Regions from separate parts of the Glaciecola sp. 2405UD65-10 genome, predicted to be linked through region 1. Evidence: predicted binding sites of a transcription regulator. Region 1 holds the regulator's gene; each other region holds the start of a gene.
The links. The regulator LexA, encoded in region 1, represses DNA repair genes until DNA is damaged. The targets are predictions, from matches to a motif close to TACTGTATNNNNATACAGTA.
Positions count from the first base shown of each region.

Region 2: a site for LexA is predicted at 3,723-3,742, ahead of recN (DNA repair protein RecN). Genes of this name have one in related genera too.
Region 3: a site for LexA is predicted at 1,935-1,954, ahead of ACOI22_RS13340 (YebG family protein). Genes of this name have one in related genera too.

Region 1 is NZ_JBMEUF010000001.1:2,319,640-2,324,910, forward strand. It holds gene ctaD (cytochrome c oxidase subunit I) at 1-880, opposite strand, end outside; gene coxB (cytochrome c oxidase subunit II) at 884-1,999, opposite strand; gene lexA (transcriptional repressor LexA) at 2,328-2,948, opposite strand; gene plsB (glycerol-3-phosphate 1-O-acyltransferase PlsB) at 3,192-5,271, shown strand, end outside.
Region 2 is NZ_JBMEUF010000001.1:1,023,053-1,028,323, reverse strand. It holds gene ACOI22_RS04690 (FimV/HubP family polar landmark protein) at 1-1,436, shown strand, start outside; gene ACOI22_RS04685 (outer membrane protein assembly factor BamE) at 1,519-1,875, opposite strand; gene recN (DNA repair protein RecN) at 1,952-3,625, opposite strand; gene nadK (NAD(+) kinase) at 3,767-4,642, opposite strand; gene ACOI22_RS04670 (3-hydroxybutyrate dehydrogenase) at 4,733-5,271, opposite strand, start outside.
Region 3 is NZ_JBMEUF010000002.1:284,187-289,457, reverse strand. It holds gene tldD (metalloprotease TldD) at 1-783, shown strand, start outside; gene ACOI22_RS13345 (MBL fold metallo-hydrolase) at 780-1,538, opposite strand; gene ACOI22_RS13340 (YebG family protein) at 1,602-1,886, opposite strand; gene ACOI22_RS13335 (helix-turn-helix domain-containing protein) at 2,210-3,937, shown strand; gene ACOI22_RS13330 (ATPase, T2SS/T4P/T4SS family) at 3,999-5,271, opposite strand, start outside.

The DNA.
Region 1 (5,271 bases):
TTGAGGCATATCCAAAAAGCTTCTTGCGCGAGAACGTAGGCACAATTGCCGATATAATTCCAAAGGCAGGCAATATCATGATGTAAACTTCAGGATGGCCAAAGAACCAGAATATATGCTGGAACATGACTGGGTCACCGCCGCCGGCAGCGTCAAAGAAGCTTGTGCCAAAGAATTTATCAGTAAGCACCATGGTAACTGCCGCAGCAAGCACTGGCATTACAGCTATAAGTAAAAATGCAGTGATCAACCATGTCCATACAAACAAAGGCATTTTCATAAATGTCATGCCGGGGGCACGCATGTTGAAAATGGTCACAATCACGTTAATAGCCCCCATAATTGAGCTTATACCCATTATGTGAACTGAAAACACAAACAAGGCAGTGCTATCACCACTATAAGTGGTTGAAAGCGGGGCATAGAATGTCCAACCGAAGGCAGGGCCGCCGCCTTCCATAAATAATGACGCTAATAAAATCAAGAAAGCAAATGGCAGTATCCAAAAGCTCCAGTTATTCATGCGCGGCAAGGCCATATCTGGCGCGCCTATCATCATAGGCACCAACCAGTTAGCTAAGCCTGTAAAGGCGGGCATTACGGCACCAAAAACCATAATTAAGCCGTGCACGGTCGTCATTTGGTTAAAGAAGTTAGGCTCTACAATTTGTAGTCCAGGTTGAAAAAGTTCGGCGCGAATTACCATAGCCATAGCACCGCCCACTAAAAACATGATAAAGGCGAACCACAAATACAAAGTACCAATGTCTTTGTGGTTGGTAGTGAACAACCAGCGTGTTATCCCTTTTGGAATATGGTGCTCATGCTCATGATGGTCGCCTTCAGAAATAGGATCCGTGGTATTGGTAGTGGTTGTCATAATTTACTTATCCCCATTCATAATTGCGTTTACATCTTTAGCCTGCACCATATCACCGGTATTATTACCCCAAGCGTTTCGCTCGTAAGTAACTACAGCCGCAATTTCAGACATAGTTAACTGTTTTGAAAACGACGCCATTGAAGTACCGCTCTTACCGTTTACGACTATATCAATGTGCCCTGGAATATCTTCGGTAGCCATTTGCGAACCTTTCAATGCCGGGAAAACACCCGGTAAACCTTCACCGTTAGGCATATGACAAGCCGCACATACGCCGTCATAAATGCGTTTACCGTTTGTCATTAGCTCATCCATGCTCATGTTCATAGCCAATAAGCGCTGCTCTTCTTCGCGCGCTTTTTGCGCAATGGCTTCTTGCTCTGCTATCCACGCTTCATATTCAGCAGGCTCTTTTGCAATAACTACCACGGGCATAAAACCATGATCTTTGCCGCAAAGTTCAGCGCACTGTCCGCGATATATACCGGGCTCGTTTACATTCGTCCACGCTTCGTTAATAAAACCGGGGTTAGCATCTTTTTTAACGGCAAAGTCAGGCACCCACCACGAATGAATAACGTCATCTGAGGTAATTAAGAATCTGACTTTTTTTCCAGTAGGAATCACTAAGGGGCGGTCTACTTCTAGCAGGTAATTTTCGGTTTTTTCGAATTTGTTTTGTATTTGCTTTTGCTGGGTGGCCATTACTGAATAAAATTCAAGGTCATTATCCCTGTATTTGTAATGCCATTTCCACTGGGAACCGGTTACCAAAATGGTTACATCTGGCTTACTTACGTCTTCCATATCAAGCAAGGTTTTAGCCGCAGGCACTGCCATACCAACTAAAATTAGAAAAGGCACCACTGTCCATGCAATTTCCACTTTCACGTTTTCATGAAAATTCGCTGGCTTTGCCCCTTTAGATTTTCTATGGGCGATCATGGAATAAAACATTACACCAAAAACTAATACGGCAATTACCACGCAAATGAAAAACATTAGCATGTGTAAATCATACACTTGATGAGAGATGTCAGTTACACCCGGACGCAAGTTCAAATCTGAACGGCCACTGCTAGCAACATTTTCTGCAAAAGCACTCGTCGAGAAAATGCTAGGTAGTAGAAAAGAAAGGAAAGGTCTGAGCTTCACACTAATACTCCCACTATGTGTACAAAAAACAGATGCATATAGCAAAGCCACACATCCATATTGCAGACAAAAGATTAAATTAAAGTAACGCAAATGTTTATATTTTGTAAAAACACGATCAATAATCAAACAATTTTCGCCGCTAGTCTAGTGTTTTTTATAATTTTTATTCAGTATTTGCTTTATTAATAAGCGAATTGCGTAGGGGAATTAAAAAAGGGCGCTTAGAAATAAGCGCCCTATGGGATGATTTTTCACAAACTAATTGTTAACCAAACAGTTTTTTAGATTATAAATCGCCGTGATCGCGAATAACGCCTACAGCTAAACCTTCAACGGTAAAGAATTGCGAGGCTAGATCAACTCGAATTGGCTCGAATTCTTCATTCTCAGCATGCAATAAAATTTCACTGCCTTTACGCTCGAAACGCTTAACCGTAACATCTTCATCAACTCGCGCTACCACTACTTGACCGTTATTCACTTGATCCGTTTTATGAACCGCCAGCAAATCACCATCCATTATGCCAATGTCTTTCATACTCATTCCGCGTACGCGCAACAAGTAATCAGCCTGGGGGTGGAACATGGTAGGGTCACACTTAAATCTATTTTCAATGTGCTCTTGAGCTAATATGGGTTCACCCGCGGCTACTTGGCCTATTAAGGGCAAGCCATCTTCTACCTCATCTTCTAAATCAACGTTAAGTTTTATACCGCGGCTTGTGCCCGGCAAAATTTCAATAACGCCTTTTTTAGCCAAGGCTTTTAAATGCTCTTCTGCAGCATTTGCAGATTTAAAACCAAGTTGGCGCGCAATTTCTGCTCGCGTAGGGGGCATACCCGTATCAATCATAGTAGTTTTTATGAGATCAAGTACTTCTTGTTGCCTAGGGGTTAGTGGACGCATACACAGCCTGTTCATCTATACAGTTAAACCCAGTATAACTTTTAATAAGCTATTAGCAACTTTATTTTACGTTTATCAGCTAGATATGAACATTTTTATAGCTTGAAGTGGTCTTACTAGCGGGGAATGTTATGTTTTGATACAACTTTACAGTGCATCTGCAGCCTTAGTTCGTGATAACATTGTAATCTCAATAAATATTCCATTTTCCAACATTATCATTTTTATACTACTGGAGATTTTATGAAAGCGATTGTAAACTTTTTACGATCATTGCTTGCTAAGCCTATTGGATGGCTAGTTTCGGTTAAAAGTATTCCCAACGATTTAACAAAAGAGCTGGGCATTGACCCATCAAAGCCTATTGTATATTTGCTGCAAACAAAATCGTTCACCGATTCTATTGCCCTAGAAAAATCAACAACATTCCTAAACTTGCCTTCGCCTAAAACCATGCTAAAGCTTGAAGGTGAGCAATACGAACGTAGCTATTATTTAAATCGTCCGCAAAGTATTATTACTCGGCAAATAAAACCAACCACAATTGAAGATAACTTCACGCAAATGTTTCATTTTCAGCGTGAGCACCAAGACGTTGACGTCCAGCTTGTTCCTGTTTTCATATCATGGGGGCGTTCAGCAGGAAAAGAGCGTTCAGGGTTTGCGCAGTTAATTGCAATTAAAGCCTCGCCTAACTGGCTACGTAAAGCCATGATTGTTTTGTTCTTTGGGCGTGATAATTTTGTAACCTACTCAAAGCCTGTTTCCACTAAAGAAATGGCGGCGTTAAAAGGAAGCGATCAACAAATAGCCCATAAGTTAATACGTGTGGCACGTACCCATTTTCAGCGCAAGCAACAAACTTTAAGCGGCCCAACGTTGTTAGAAAGGGCTAGCTTGTATAATTCTATTTTAGGTGCAAGCTCGGTTAAACAAGCCATAGAAGACGAGGCAAAACACAAAAAGGTTCACCCCACAAAGGCACGCGCAAAAGCCCAAAGGTATGCCAAAGAGATTGCCGCTGATTACCGTGAAGGCTTAATTAGAATTGGTGACCGCGTACTTAGCCGGGTATGGAACAAAATTTACGATGGCATAGATGTAGGGCATGCCGACCGCGTGCGAGAGCTTGCCGCAAACGGCCATGAAATTATTTATGTGCCTTGCCACCGAAGCCATATGGATTACTTACTATTAACTTATGTAATTTATCATGAAGGTTTAGTAACCCCCCATATTGCTGCTGGTATTAATTTGAATTTCTGGCCTGCAGGGCCAATTTTTAGGCGCTGCGGAGCGTTCTTTTTGCGCCGAAGCTTTGCCGGAAACAAATTGTACTCAAGCGTATTCCGTGAATATTTAGAGCTACTATTTAATAAAGGCTATTCGGTTAAATACTTCCCCGAAGGTGGGCGCAGCCGCACTGGCCGCCTGCTTCCGCCTAAAACGGGTATGCTAGCGATGACCATTCAAGCCTTCACTAAAGGGGTTAAGCGCCCTGTGTCTATTGTTCCCGTTTACATAGGGTATGAGCATGTAATGGAAGTGAAAAGCTACATGAAAGAGCTCAAAGGCAAATCAAAGAAAAAAGAATCACCAACACAGGTATTCTCAGCTATACGAAAACTCAAAAACTACGGCCATGGATATGTAAACTTTGGTGAGCCACTTTCACTTAATAACTTTCTAGACCAAGAAGTACCTGACTGGCGTGAGCACGTTACCGATGATGATAAAAAGCCTAAATGGTTAACTCCAACGGTGAATAGCCTTGCCAACAACATTATGACGCGCATAAATAACAATGCTGCGCTTAATGGCACTGCCTTGCTCGCCTTTATTTTGTTGTCATCAAAAACTCACATTATGAGTAAAGATGAATTAATCAAAGCCGTAAAAGACTACTTGGCTTTGTTTGAAGCGAACCCCTATAGTTCAGACGCCACTTTCCCAAGCAACAGTGCTCAAGACATTGTTGATAGAACCTTAGCCTTAAATCGCTTTGAGCAAACTCAAGACGCTTACGGCCAAATGGTATCACCTAAAAAAGACAATGCCATTCTACTGACCTTTTATCGCAATAACATAATGCATATGTTTGCGGTACCAAGCTTAGTAATGGCGCTCATATTCGCCCACGGCAAGCTAAATAAAACCAGTATATTGGCCTCGATTGAACAACTTTACCCCATGCTTAAACGCGAATTTTTCATGAGTTTTACAAGTGAAACCTTATTAGCGTATGTAAGTAATTTACTAGACTACCTAGTAAATTCCGGCATGTTAATTCAAGAGGGTGATCAATACAGTAGCGCACCACCAA
Region 2 (5,271 bases), 1.3 Mb from region 1:
GCGAAGATGACGGCGAAGATTTGGACGCGCTTGATGGCGATGATATTATCAACTTGACGGATGAAAATGTTCTAGAAGATGAATTACCCGACGAAGAGGTAGCCGCACTAGCTGAAGAGTTATTGCAAGAGTTAGAGGCTGGCGGGCAAAACATAGGCACTACTGACATTGAAGAGTTGGATAAAAAAACTGCCTCAGCCGATGACATAGATAGAAAAACCGACGAGTTAACTGACGATCTAGGTGATGATTTTAGTGATAGTTTAGAAGAACTTCAAAGCGATGAGCTAAACGAATTGGTAGTAGACTCTGATGACTTATTAGACGATATTCCAAGCTTCACATCCGATTTATCGTTAGATGATGAAGAGCCCGCTGATGAACTTGAAAAGGAAATAAGTGCTCAAAAAGACGATAAAAAGCTTGCTGACAATGAAGTAAAAAACCAGAATATTGATGAGCCAGAGCCAGAGCCAGAGCCAGAGCCAGAGCCAGAGCCAGAGCCAGAGCCAGAGCCAGAGCCAGAGCCAGAGCCAGAGCCAGAGCCAGAGCCAGAGCCAGAGCCAGAGCCAGAGCCAGAGCTCAAAGAAAATGTGGCAAGTGCTGAGGATGACTTTGATAAAGATATAGATTTAAACGAAGCACCCGATACTGAGCAAGATGTATTGTCAGCTCTACCCGATTTAGATGGCTGGTTAGATGATGACGACGCAATTGATGACAATGAAAATGCTCAGATGCCAGAAAGTCCTAGTGTCGATAATAGCGAAACAGCCTCAAAAGAGCAGGATCAGGACACCCAACAAGAGCCCCAGGAAACAAAAGCAAAGGATGAGTCAGACCTTAGCGCACTAGAGTTAGATGATGACTTTAGTAGTGAGTTGTCATTAGGCGATGATGATGATTTGATGGCTGGCTTAGATGACTTGGATTTTGATGACCTGCTAAACGACCTTGCAAGTGATGAGGATTTTCTTGCTACCAACGATGATAGCAATACAGCACAAGAGAAAGAAGACAACGAGGTAGCGCCTAAGTCAGAATCAAAAGCTTCTGCTGACCCATTAGAGCAGGCCGGTCTTGATTTAGATGCTCTAATGTCAGATGAAGCTGCTTCAGAAGAAATTGACGGGGATGACTTCCTTGATGTTGATGACTTATTGCGTGAAAGTGAAGGCATGCCCGAAATGTCTGATAGTGATTTAGAGTTTAACTTAGAAAACTCCCTAGATAATTTGGTACCCAATAGACCAGATGCAGGCGGGCTTGACGATTCAGTTGATTCTAATCAAGCTAGTAATTTAGATTTAGCGCAGGTATATATTGATATGGAAGATTTTGATGCAGCGCGTGAATTACTAGAAGAGGTTATTCAGCAAGGCAGTAAAGAGCAACAAAGCGAAGCGGTATCGCTAATGGAATCAATGGCCAAGTAGCTTGAGATATAAATTATTGTACGCCTAGATGTGTTCTTTATTACAAACATCTAAGCGTACGAGTTAAATAAATTTGAGCGAATTAAGAATCTAACGGAGTATCGAACTCTTCTGGGCGCTCAAAGTCACCCTCTAAGGCGCTCAATTTGTCGTCTTTGAAGCGTAAAACTAATTCTTTTCTAACGTCTTCACCGCGCTTTTTCATGCCGCGCTTCATGTCGTAAACGTAGTACCATGTATTAGTATCAAAGCTGTCTTCTACCACCGCGTTACCTAATACAAATCGAACTTGCTCTTTGCTCATTTGTACGCGTAATTTATCCACGTCTTTTTGCTCCAAAAAGTTGCCTTGAGGAACATCTATTCTATAAATCCAATCACTACATGCTGTAGTAAATATACATACAGAGAAAATGACTGCTAAGTGTATTGATTTCATGTTTTACCTTTATTATTTTTTCGCACGCATCCTAACCTACCTTCGTAAGACCATTCAAGTTAAAAATGGTTCTGTATTATAGTTTAAGTAAGTCGCGAGCGTTAGCAATAGCGGTATCCGTTAATGCATCGCCTGCTAATAATCGGGCTATTTCATTGATTCGTTCTTCTTTGGTTAATTTTAACAAAGTCGTTTCAGTTGATTTACCATCAGTTACTTTACTTACAAACAACTGATTATGTGCCTGTGCCGCCACTTGGGGTAAGTGCGTTACACACAATACTTGTGCATTCGTGCCTAACTTTCTAAGCAATTTACCAATAAGCGCAGCGGTAGGGCCACTTATACCTGTATCAACTTCATCAAACACCATAGTCGGAATAGGGTTATCTTTAGATCCGATAACCTGTAGTGCTAATCCTATACGTGACAATTCACCACCTGAAACCACTTTTTCCATCACTTCGCAGGCTTGCCCAGGATTTACTGACAAATAAATACTCACTACGTCATTTCCTAATAGCATAGGCGCGGCGTTGTCATCGTGGTTAACTCTAACATCAACTATAGCGTGAGGTAAGTTCATTTCTCGTATAGAGTGTTGTATGTCTGTAGAGAGCGTTTTAGCCGCTTTTTTTCGTGATTTGTATAAGCTTTCCGCCGCCTTTTTATATAACTCGAGCTGCTCACTTACTTTTGTTTGTAATTCGAGTAAACTATCTTCATCTTGCGTTAGCGAGGTATACTCATCCGATAAGGATATATGTGCTTCATACAAGTTTTCAGGTTGTACCTGATGCTTTCTGGCAAGTTCTAAGCATTTGCCATAACGCGCTTCCATTTCTTGCAATTGTTCAGGATCTGCCTCAACACTTGATTGATAGTGACTCAGTTCGCTGCACGCGTCTTCAGCTTGTATTAACGCACTTTGTAACGATTCCATGATGCCATTTACAGCTTCATCATATTGCGCTACGTTTGAAATAGACTTTATTGACTGTTTTAACAAGCTAATCGCACTTTCATTTTCAGAATATTGCAAGGTGTGCAAAGCAGATTCAGTATTGCTAATTAGCTCTTGTGTGTTGTTGAGCTTTTTGAAGTTTTGCTCAAGTTCTACAAATTCATTTTCACCTAAGCTAAATTCGTCTAATTCTTGAACTTGATACGCAAGAAGTTGAGAACGATCAAGACGTTGTTGCTGTTTATCTTTTAATTCTTGTAAGCTGCGCATTGAGTGCTTATAGGTAGAATAGCTTTGCGCTGTTTTTTCTAGCAAACCTTGGTGCTGAGCATATTGATCTAGTAATGTGCGCTGGTTTTCTGGCTTTAAAAATTGATAATGAGCATGCTGGCCATGAATTAACGCTAAGGTTTTACCCAGAGTTTTAAGTTGGCTCAAGTTAACCGGTATACCGTTAACAAATGCTTTTGAGCGTCCTTCAGGGCTTATAACCCTGCGAATAAAACACTCATGAGGATTATCATCTTGTTGTAATTCATTTTCGCTTAAAAATGTTTGTGCGCTGCTAACTTTAGAGATATCGAAATGCGCCACAACTTCGGCTTTGTCTACATTTTCTCGCACCATGTTTGACTCAGCCCTATCACCTAAACACAAGCCTAAGGCGTCAAGAGCAATTGATTTCCCCGCGCCGGTTTCACCAGTTACGGCTGTAAGACCAAGGCCAAGAGCTAAATCAACTTTTTTCACAATAGCTAAATTTTTTATGGCGATATGAACCAGCATGTCAGCACCTTTCAAAATAGAATGAATACATGTATAAGCTTCGTATTATTGCGGCTGCGTATTTAAAGAGGCAGCTTAAGACTACGCTTATAATTTATACTGGTAATATATACAGTGTTTAGTGTTGTGTAAAGATGCGTTTTAAAATAATTTACTACCCCAGTTTAATTTAGTACGCAACACATTAAAGTAGGAATATTCAGGAGGGTGGACCAATGAGAGCTTATTGGGGCTTTTTTTGATTAGCACTTCATCACCCGGTGCTAAACTTATTACCACATGGCTATCACAACTTATTTGCACATTGTCGGCGTTTCGGTCTGATATTTTTATGCGAATGTTTGAGTTTGCGTCTACTACAATAGGGCGGCTACTTAGTGCATGCGGAAACATAGGAACAAGGGTTACGGCGTCTAAGTGTGGCACCAGAATCGGGCCTCCACCTGACAACGAATAAGCAGTAGATCCTGTAGGGGTCGCTATTATTAAGCCATCAGAGCGTTGGCTAAACACAAAGGAATTACCCACATATAACTCAAACTCCATCATGTGTGCAACTTTGCTATGATGCAGAACAACTTCATTTACCGCAACGTGGGTGCTTTGTAGCTTATTATTGCTATGTACCTGCGCTTCTAGCAAAAAGCGTTCTTCGCGTTGGATATTTTCTTTAAAAATATGATCAAGTTGGCGAGTAATATCCTCTGGGTTTATATCTGTTAGAAACCCTAAGTTGCCTCGGTTAACACCTACCACATCAACATTAAAACCAGCAAGCACACGAGCGGCGCCCAACATGTATCCATCACCGCCAACTACCACGGCAAGTTCAGCTTGAACACCTATTTCCTGCATAGAGCAAACCGTCATATCATGGCGGTCTAACGAAGAGTGTAAGCGCTCTTCAATTAAAATAGTGCAACCGCGTAAAGTCAACTCGTCAATTAATACATTTAAGCTTGCATGAGTAGCACTGTGGCTAGGTTTTCCAATTAATCCAACGGTTTTATAACGCATCGACATACTATGATAGTTTTCAGTGACCTACAAAGGTAAACGGAAGCATAAGGTACATGCAAGCTTAATTTCAATAAACCCCCAATTTTTCTAGCGCGCTGTCCACCCCCCATCTAATACAATATTTTGCGCTGTGATGTTTTTCGCAGTGTCGGCCATTAAGAATGCCGCGCTTGCCGCTAACTCTTCTACTTCAATAAAGGCCTTTTTCGGCATGGGCTGTAAGAATATTTTTTCTACAACTTCCTCTTCAGTCATATCATTTTCTTGAGCCTGTGCGCCTATTTGTTTTTCAACCAAGGGGGTTTTAACATAAGCGGGGCATAAGTTATTTATTGTGATGTTGGCATCGCCTGTTTCTAAAGCAATGGTTTTAGCAAATCCTACCAAACCGTGTTTTGCAGCTACATAGGCTGATTTATAAGGTGAGGCAATCACTGAATGAATAGAGCCCACGTTAATAATGCGCCCGTAATTGTTTGCTCTCATACGGGGCAGTAATGCTTTTGTTAATAAAGCAGGGCCTGTCAACATAACATCAATGAGTAAGCGAAATTTATCTGCAGGAAAATCTTCTATTTTACTCACGTGCTGAATACCGGCGTTGTTAATTAATACATCAATATGTA
Region 3 (5,271 bases), on a different contig from region 1:
CGATACCAGCAAATTGCCGATGAAGCCCTACACATGGCCAGAGTGAACTTAGATGCTGTGCCGGCACCCGCTGGCGCAATGCCTGTGGTATTAGGTAGCGGATGGCCGGGCGTATTGCTTCATGAAGCGGTAGGTCATGGACTAGAAGGCGACTTTAACCGTAAAGGTGCGTCAACCTTTAGCGGCAGAATAGGCCAACAAGTGGCATCTCGTGGTGTCACGGTGGTGGATGATGGCAGTATAGAAGATAGACGAGGCTCATTGAGTATTGATGATGAAGGTACTCCCACACAGCGCAATGTATTGATTGAAGATGGTATTTTGACTGGCTACATGCAAGATAAGCAAAATGCTAAGTTAATGGGCGTTAAACCAACAGGTAACGGCCGCAGAGAATCGTATGCACACTTGCCCATGCCGCGTATGACCAACACTTATATGTTGTCAGGGGAGCATGCACCTGATGATATTATCGCTTCTGTTGAAAAAGGGATTTATGCCCCGAATTTTGGCGGTGGCCAAGTAGACATTACCTCAGGTAAATTCGTTTTCTCAACGTCAGAAGCATATATGATTGAAAATGGTAAAATAAGCCACCCAATTAAAGGTGCTACCTTAATTGGCAATGGACCCGAGTCTATGCAAAAAATCTCGATGATTGGCAATGACTCGTGTTTAGATGCTGGCGTAGGTGTGTGTGGTAAAGATGGGCAGTCAGTGCCTGTAGGCGTAGGGCAACCTACGCTTAAGATAGATGAAATGACGGTAGGCGGAACCGCTTAAGCGAATTTCATCCGTTTTATAAAACGCTTAATTCGATTGCACACGGCTACCATGTTTGTTGCCGGCATGTTAGGTGCAGTTGCTATGAGTGATTCTATTTCGCTAGACTTTACAGTCATCATAGGAACATGCGCCATTAGCATTGAATAACCTTCAAAGCGCAGTATTTTAGTTAAGGAACATTTATATTCCTTAGGTAGATATACTGGGAAGGGGGCGACTAAGGTTTTCTTAACCTTAACGATAAGATCAGCCACATAAAGCATCTTTTCTTTATGGTTAACTAAGCTAATATCTCTATCAGTATGCCCTGGCGTATTTATTACCTTCCAATCTTCAAAGCCCGGTATTGAGCTATTATCAGCAAGGGTTTGACAGGCATTTAGTTTAGCGGGGTACCATATGTTTTTTCGTTTTTTGCCTAATCGCCCGGCGACCCAAAGTGCTAATGACATATCAGCTAAATGAGCAAACCTACCTTTAAACCCTTTATACCAGTGGGAGTTGTGTTCTCCGGTTAGTATTTTTGCGCCGGTTTTTTTACGCAAATATTCTGCGCAGCCGGCGTGATCAGGATGCATATGGGTAACCATCACAACTTTCAAATCGCTCAAAGGGCGTTTAAGTGTGTGTTTGAAGAACCAAGCAATTTCGTCATAATCTACTTTCGAGCAGCCGTCTAGCAACATACATCCGTGAGGATATTCTACAAGGTGAATATTTTGAATGTAGCCTGCGAAAGTATGTAATTTCATAGAGGATAAACTTCATGAGCAAGTAAAACACAAACTCATCGTACCACTATATTTAACATTTTATTAAGCTTTTTTTAACTCAATAACGTCTGCGTTTTCTTTCTCAAGTATTTCTTGCGCATCAGAACCTTTTAGAATTTTACTTAAGGTATCCTTGTTTTTTGCCAATAATATTGACAGTTCTTCAGCTATAGCTTCGTCTAATTCAATGCCCTTTGCCTGAATATAAACACTTAGGTTGTCAGCGACTTCAAGCATTTTGTCGTATTGGTCGGCTTCTTTCTTATTTGTGGTAACCAATTTATCGACTCCCTTATGTTGTACTACATATTGAGTTATAACAGCCATATTGCACTCCAAATGTTTGCATAATGATTCACCTAATATACCCATTTTAACTGTATAAATAAACAGTTTTAAATGAGCGCATCAAAATGGGCAGAATAAAAGCGCCACTAAGCCAAATTATAGCCAGCAAGTTGGCATAATTGACGATAAATTAGACGCTTAACTTTTTGTAAAATTAAAAGTCCTTAAATTACAATACTTGGTCAAAAAAGAGATAGAAACCGCTTTATTAATCGCCTATTGTTGAACCACGATTTAGTGCTTGTTTAGTCAAGCCGTTTGTAAAATCATGTTAAACCAGTTAGACAGGGATAGTTAGTTGTATGCAGTATATCCAATTGCAGGAAGTGGGCAGCTTCCATTTATTTTTAGCCGTCAGTATTTTAATCGCTTGTTCATTTATAATAGGCGCCTTCTCTTATCATTTATACCTTAAAAGCACTCAGCCTTTATTAAGCGAGCTAAGGCAAAACGAGCCTAATGAAACGCTTGCGGAGCACATTCTCAAACAAAATTTTGTGTTAGCTAGCAGAATTCGTTCAATCATCAAAAGTATTATTAACTCCAATTACGTATTAAGTGACAAAGGCCTTTATGCATCACTTTTACAAACCCCACTGCGTGACAATATACAAGAGTTAAGGCTAGTGGCCAGCGCACTTATGCAGCAACAAGTACTTGAGCCGTCCAAAACGAGGCAGGACCAGTTTGAAACGCCCAATGAGGTTCAATGGGAAGATTTGGGTGGGCTTATACAAGAGCAACTTGAAGCGTTTAGATGTTTATGTTCACAGCACAATATTTCGTTTAATTTTGATAACAGATTACCAACAGGCTTTCACACGGATGTTAGATGGTTACGCTGTGCAATCCAGGAGCTTATATCAAACGGAATAAAAAACAATCGCAGCGATATTGCGATTGAGCTGAAGGCTGAGTTAGAAAATGAGCAGCTCTTTATTTGTGTTTCAGACAACGGTAAAGGCCTTCCTGGCGATATAAGTAATAAGTTACTTTCTGGTTTGCCTAGTAAAGTACAGTGGATAAGGCGAAGTGATGCTCAATTACATTCGTTAAACTTATTCAGCATTCAAGGGCATTTGCGGTCAATAGGTGGGCACTTGCATGTTCAAAGCGCTAAACATTATGCTACAAGGGTGGTTATGCAAATGCCGATGGCTTCAAATGCATATAGCGTGAGTGAGGCAAAAACGCAAAACATCAATGGTTTAGCTAACGAAATAAACGAAACAACTGCGCAAAGCTTTACCACGCAAACTGAACGAGTTTTACTAATTGAAAGTAATCAAGGCTATGCTTCATCACTTATTGAACAACTCGCCAAACAATACCACGTAACACACAGTAAAAGTATAGAAGCGGGCGTTCAAATACTTGAAAGTAATAACGTTAGTTGTATTTTAATAGACGCAGAATGCGATTTTAGCAATGGCTTTTCCTTGATGGCATATTTACAAAACAGCCAAAGCTTTCAAGATATCCCGGTCGTTTTACTTGGTCAAAATGATCCCAACATAAGCCAGCTTAGCACGCTTAGTGCAGGGTTCTCTGCCACTATCGAAAAACCTTTTATGCCGAGTGTATTAAAAGTACTCGTTAAACAAGTGCTTGATGAAAAGCGTAAGATACAGCAACGAATAGAAAACGAGTTAGCTATTTACCATGCAAATTTATCGGGCATCGAAACGGTTAGCAGCGCTGAAGAAAAACTGTTTACCGACAAATTTAATGCACTTCTTGAAGAGCATTTTTGCGATGAAAGCTTTACGCGTAAAACCGCTGCAGATTTGCTCTTCATGAGCGAAAAAACGCTAAGCCGAAGACTGTCATCGTATTACAAATCAGGTTTTTCCGAGCTTGTGAAACGCTTTCGCTTAGTAAAAGCTAAAAATAAAATAAGACAAGGAGAGCAGGTTACGCAAGTGGCTTACGATTGCGGCTTTAGTTCGCCCTCATATTTCACGCAGTGTTTCAGAAGTGAATATGGCTTTGCACCTTCAAAGCTTAACAAGCTACAAAATTGCGCTTAATTAAATAACAAATAGAAGTTACGTAAGATTAATCACAAGTGATTGGGTAAGCTGACTTGTCCTAACTAATTCCACCTAGTATTTGAATTTGTGCAATGTCGGTATCACCCTTTATGACTTTTAACACCGCATCTTGTATTAGAGTACGCATACCATCGTCAATGGCTTGTGCTTTCATTTGATTAACGGAAACCTCTTTATAAATCATTGAACGTAAGGCTGGTGTCATAGTTAATAGCTCATGCACACCGGTTCGGCCTTTGTAGCCGGTATCTCCGCATTCCTCGCAACCTTTCGCTTTACAAATCTTAAAATCATCTTGCAGGGCTAATTCACTAAAATGTTCTTCCCCATACTGTCGTTTTAAAAATGCAATTTCGTCGTTACTTGCTGGTGCCGCTTCCTTGCAATTTTTACACAAGGTTCTAATCAAGCGTTGCGCCAATATACCTACACATGCATCTGAGAAGTTGACAGGGTCAAGTCCTAAATCGAGTAAACGCGTAATGGTTTCGGGCGCTGAGTTTGTGTGAAGTGTTGATAACACCATGTGGCCGGTTAAAGATGCTTCTATCCCTGCATGCGCAGTTTCTTTATCACGCATTTCACCAATAAGAATAATATCTGGGTCAGCGCGCAAAAAAGCTCTTAGTGCATTGGCAAAGGTAAATCCAATTTTAGGGCTCACTTGCACTTGCTGTAGCCCCGGTTGTGTGATTTCAACAGGGTCTTCTGCAGTCCATATTTTTTTATCAGGGGTATTTAAGTAACCTAATACGGCGTGCAGTGTTGTGGTTTTTCCAGAGCCGGTTGGTCCCACTACAAGTAAGATGCCATGCGGTTTCTTTATCATCTTCTCAAGGCTTTCAATATTGCGCGGTGATAAGTTCATCTTTTCAATGGGCATTGCACCACCGGTAGCTAATATTCGCATCACCACGCCTTCACCCGCTACTGTAGGTATAGTGGCAACACGTACTTCAACTGATTGCCCTGACATCTTAAACGCTAATTTCCCATCTTGAGGCACGCGTTTTTCAGCAATATTCAAGCTGGCCATAATTTTGATGCGCGCAATTACAGCATTATGATGGGATGCAGGAACTTGGTTAATATCGCGAACTACGCCATCAACCCTCATACGTACTCGAGTAGGTGCACCTTTCTCTGGATCAATGTGTATATCAGAAGCATTTAAGCGTTTAGCATCGTGTAAAACTCTTGAAACTAGGCGAACTACCGCGGGCGCGTCTTCAGCTAAATCGTCACTTTGATCGTCTATTTCATCGCTGCTAGTCCCAATTTCATCTAGTATTTCATCAAGTTCACCAGGG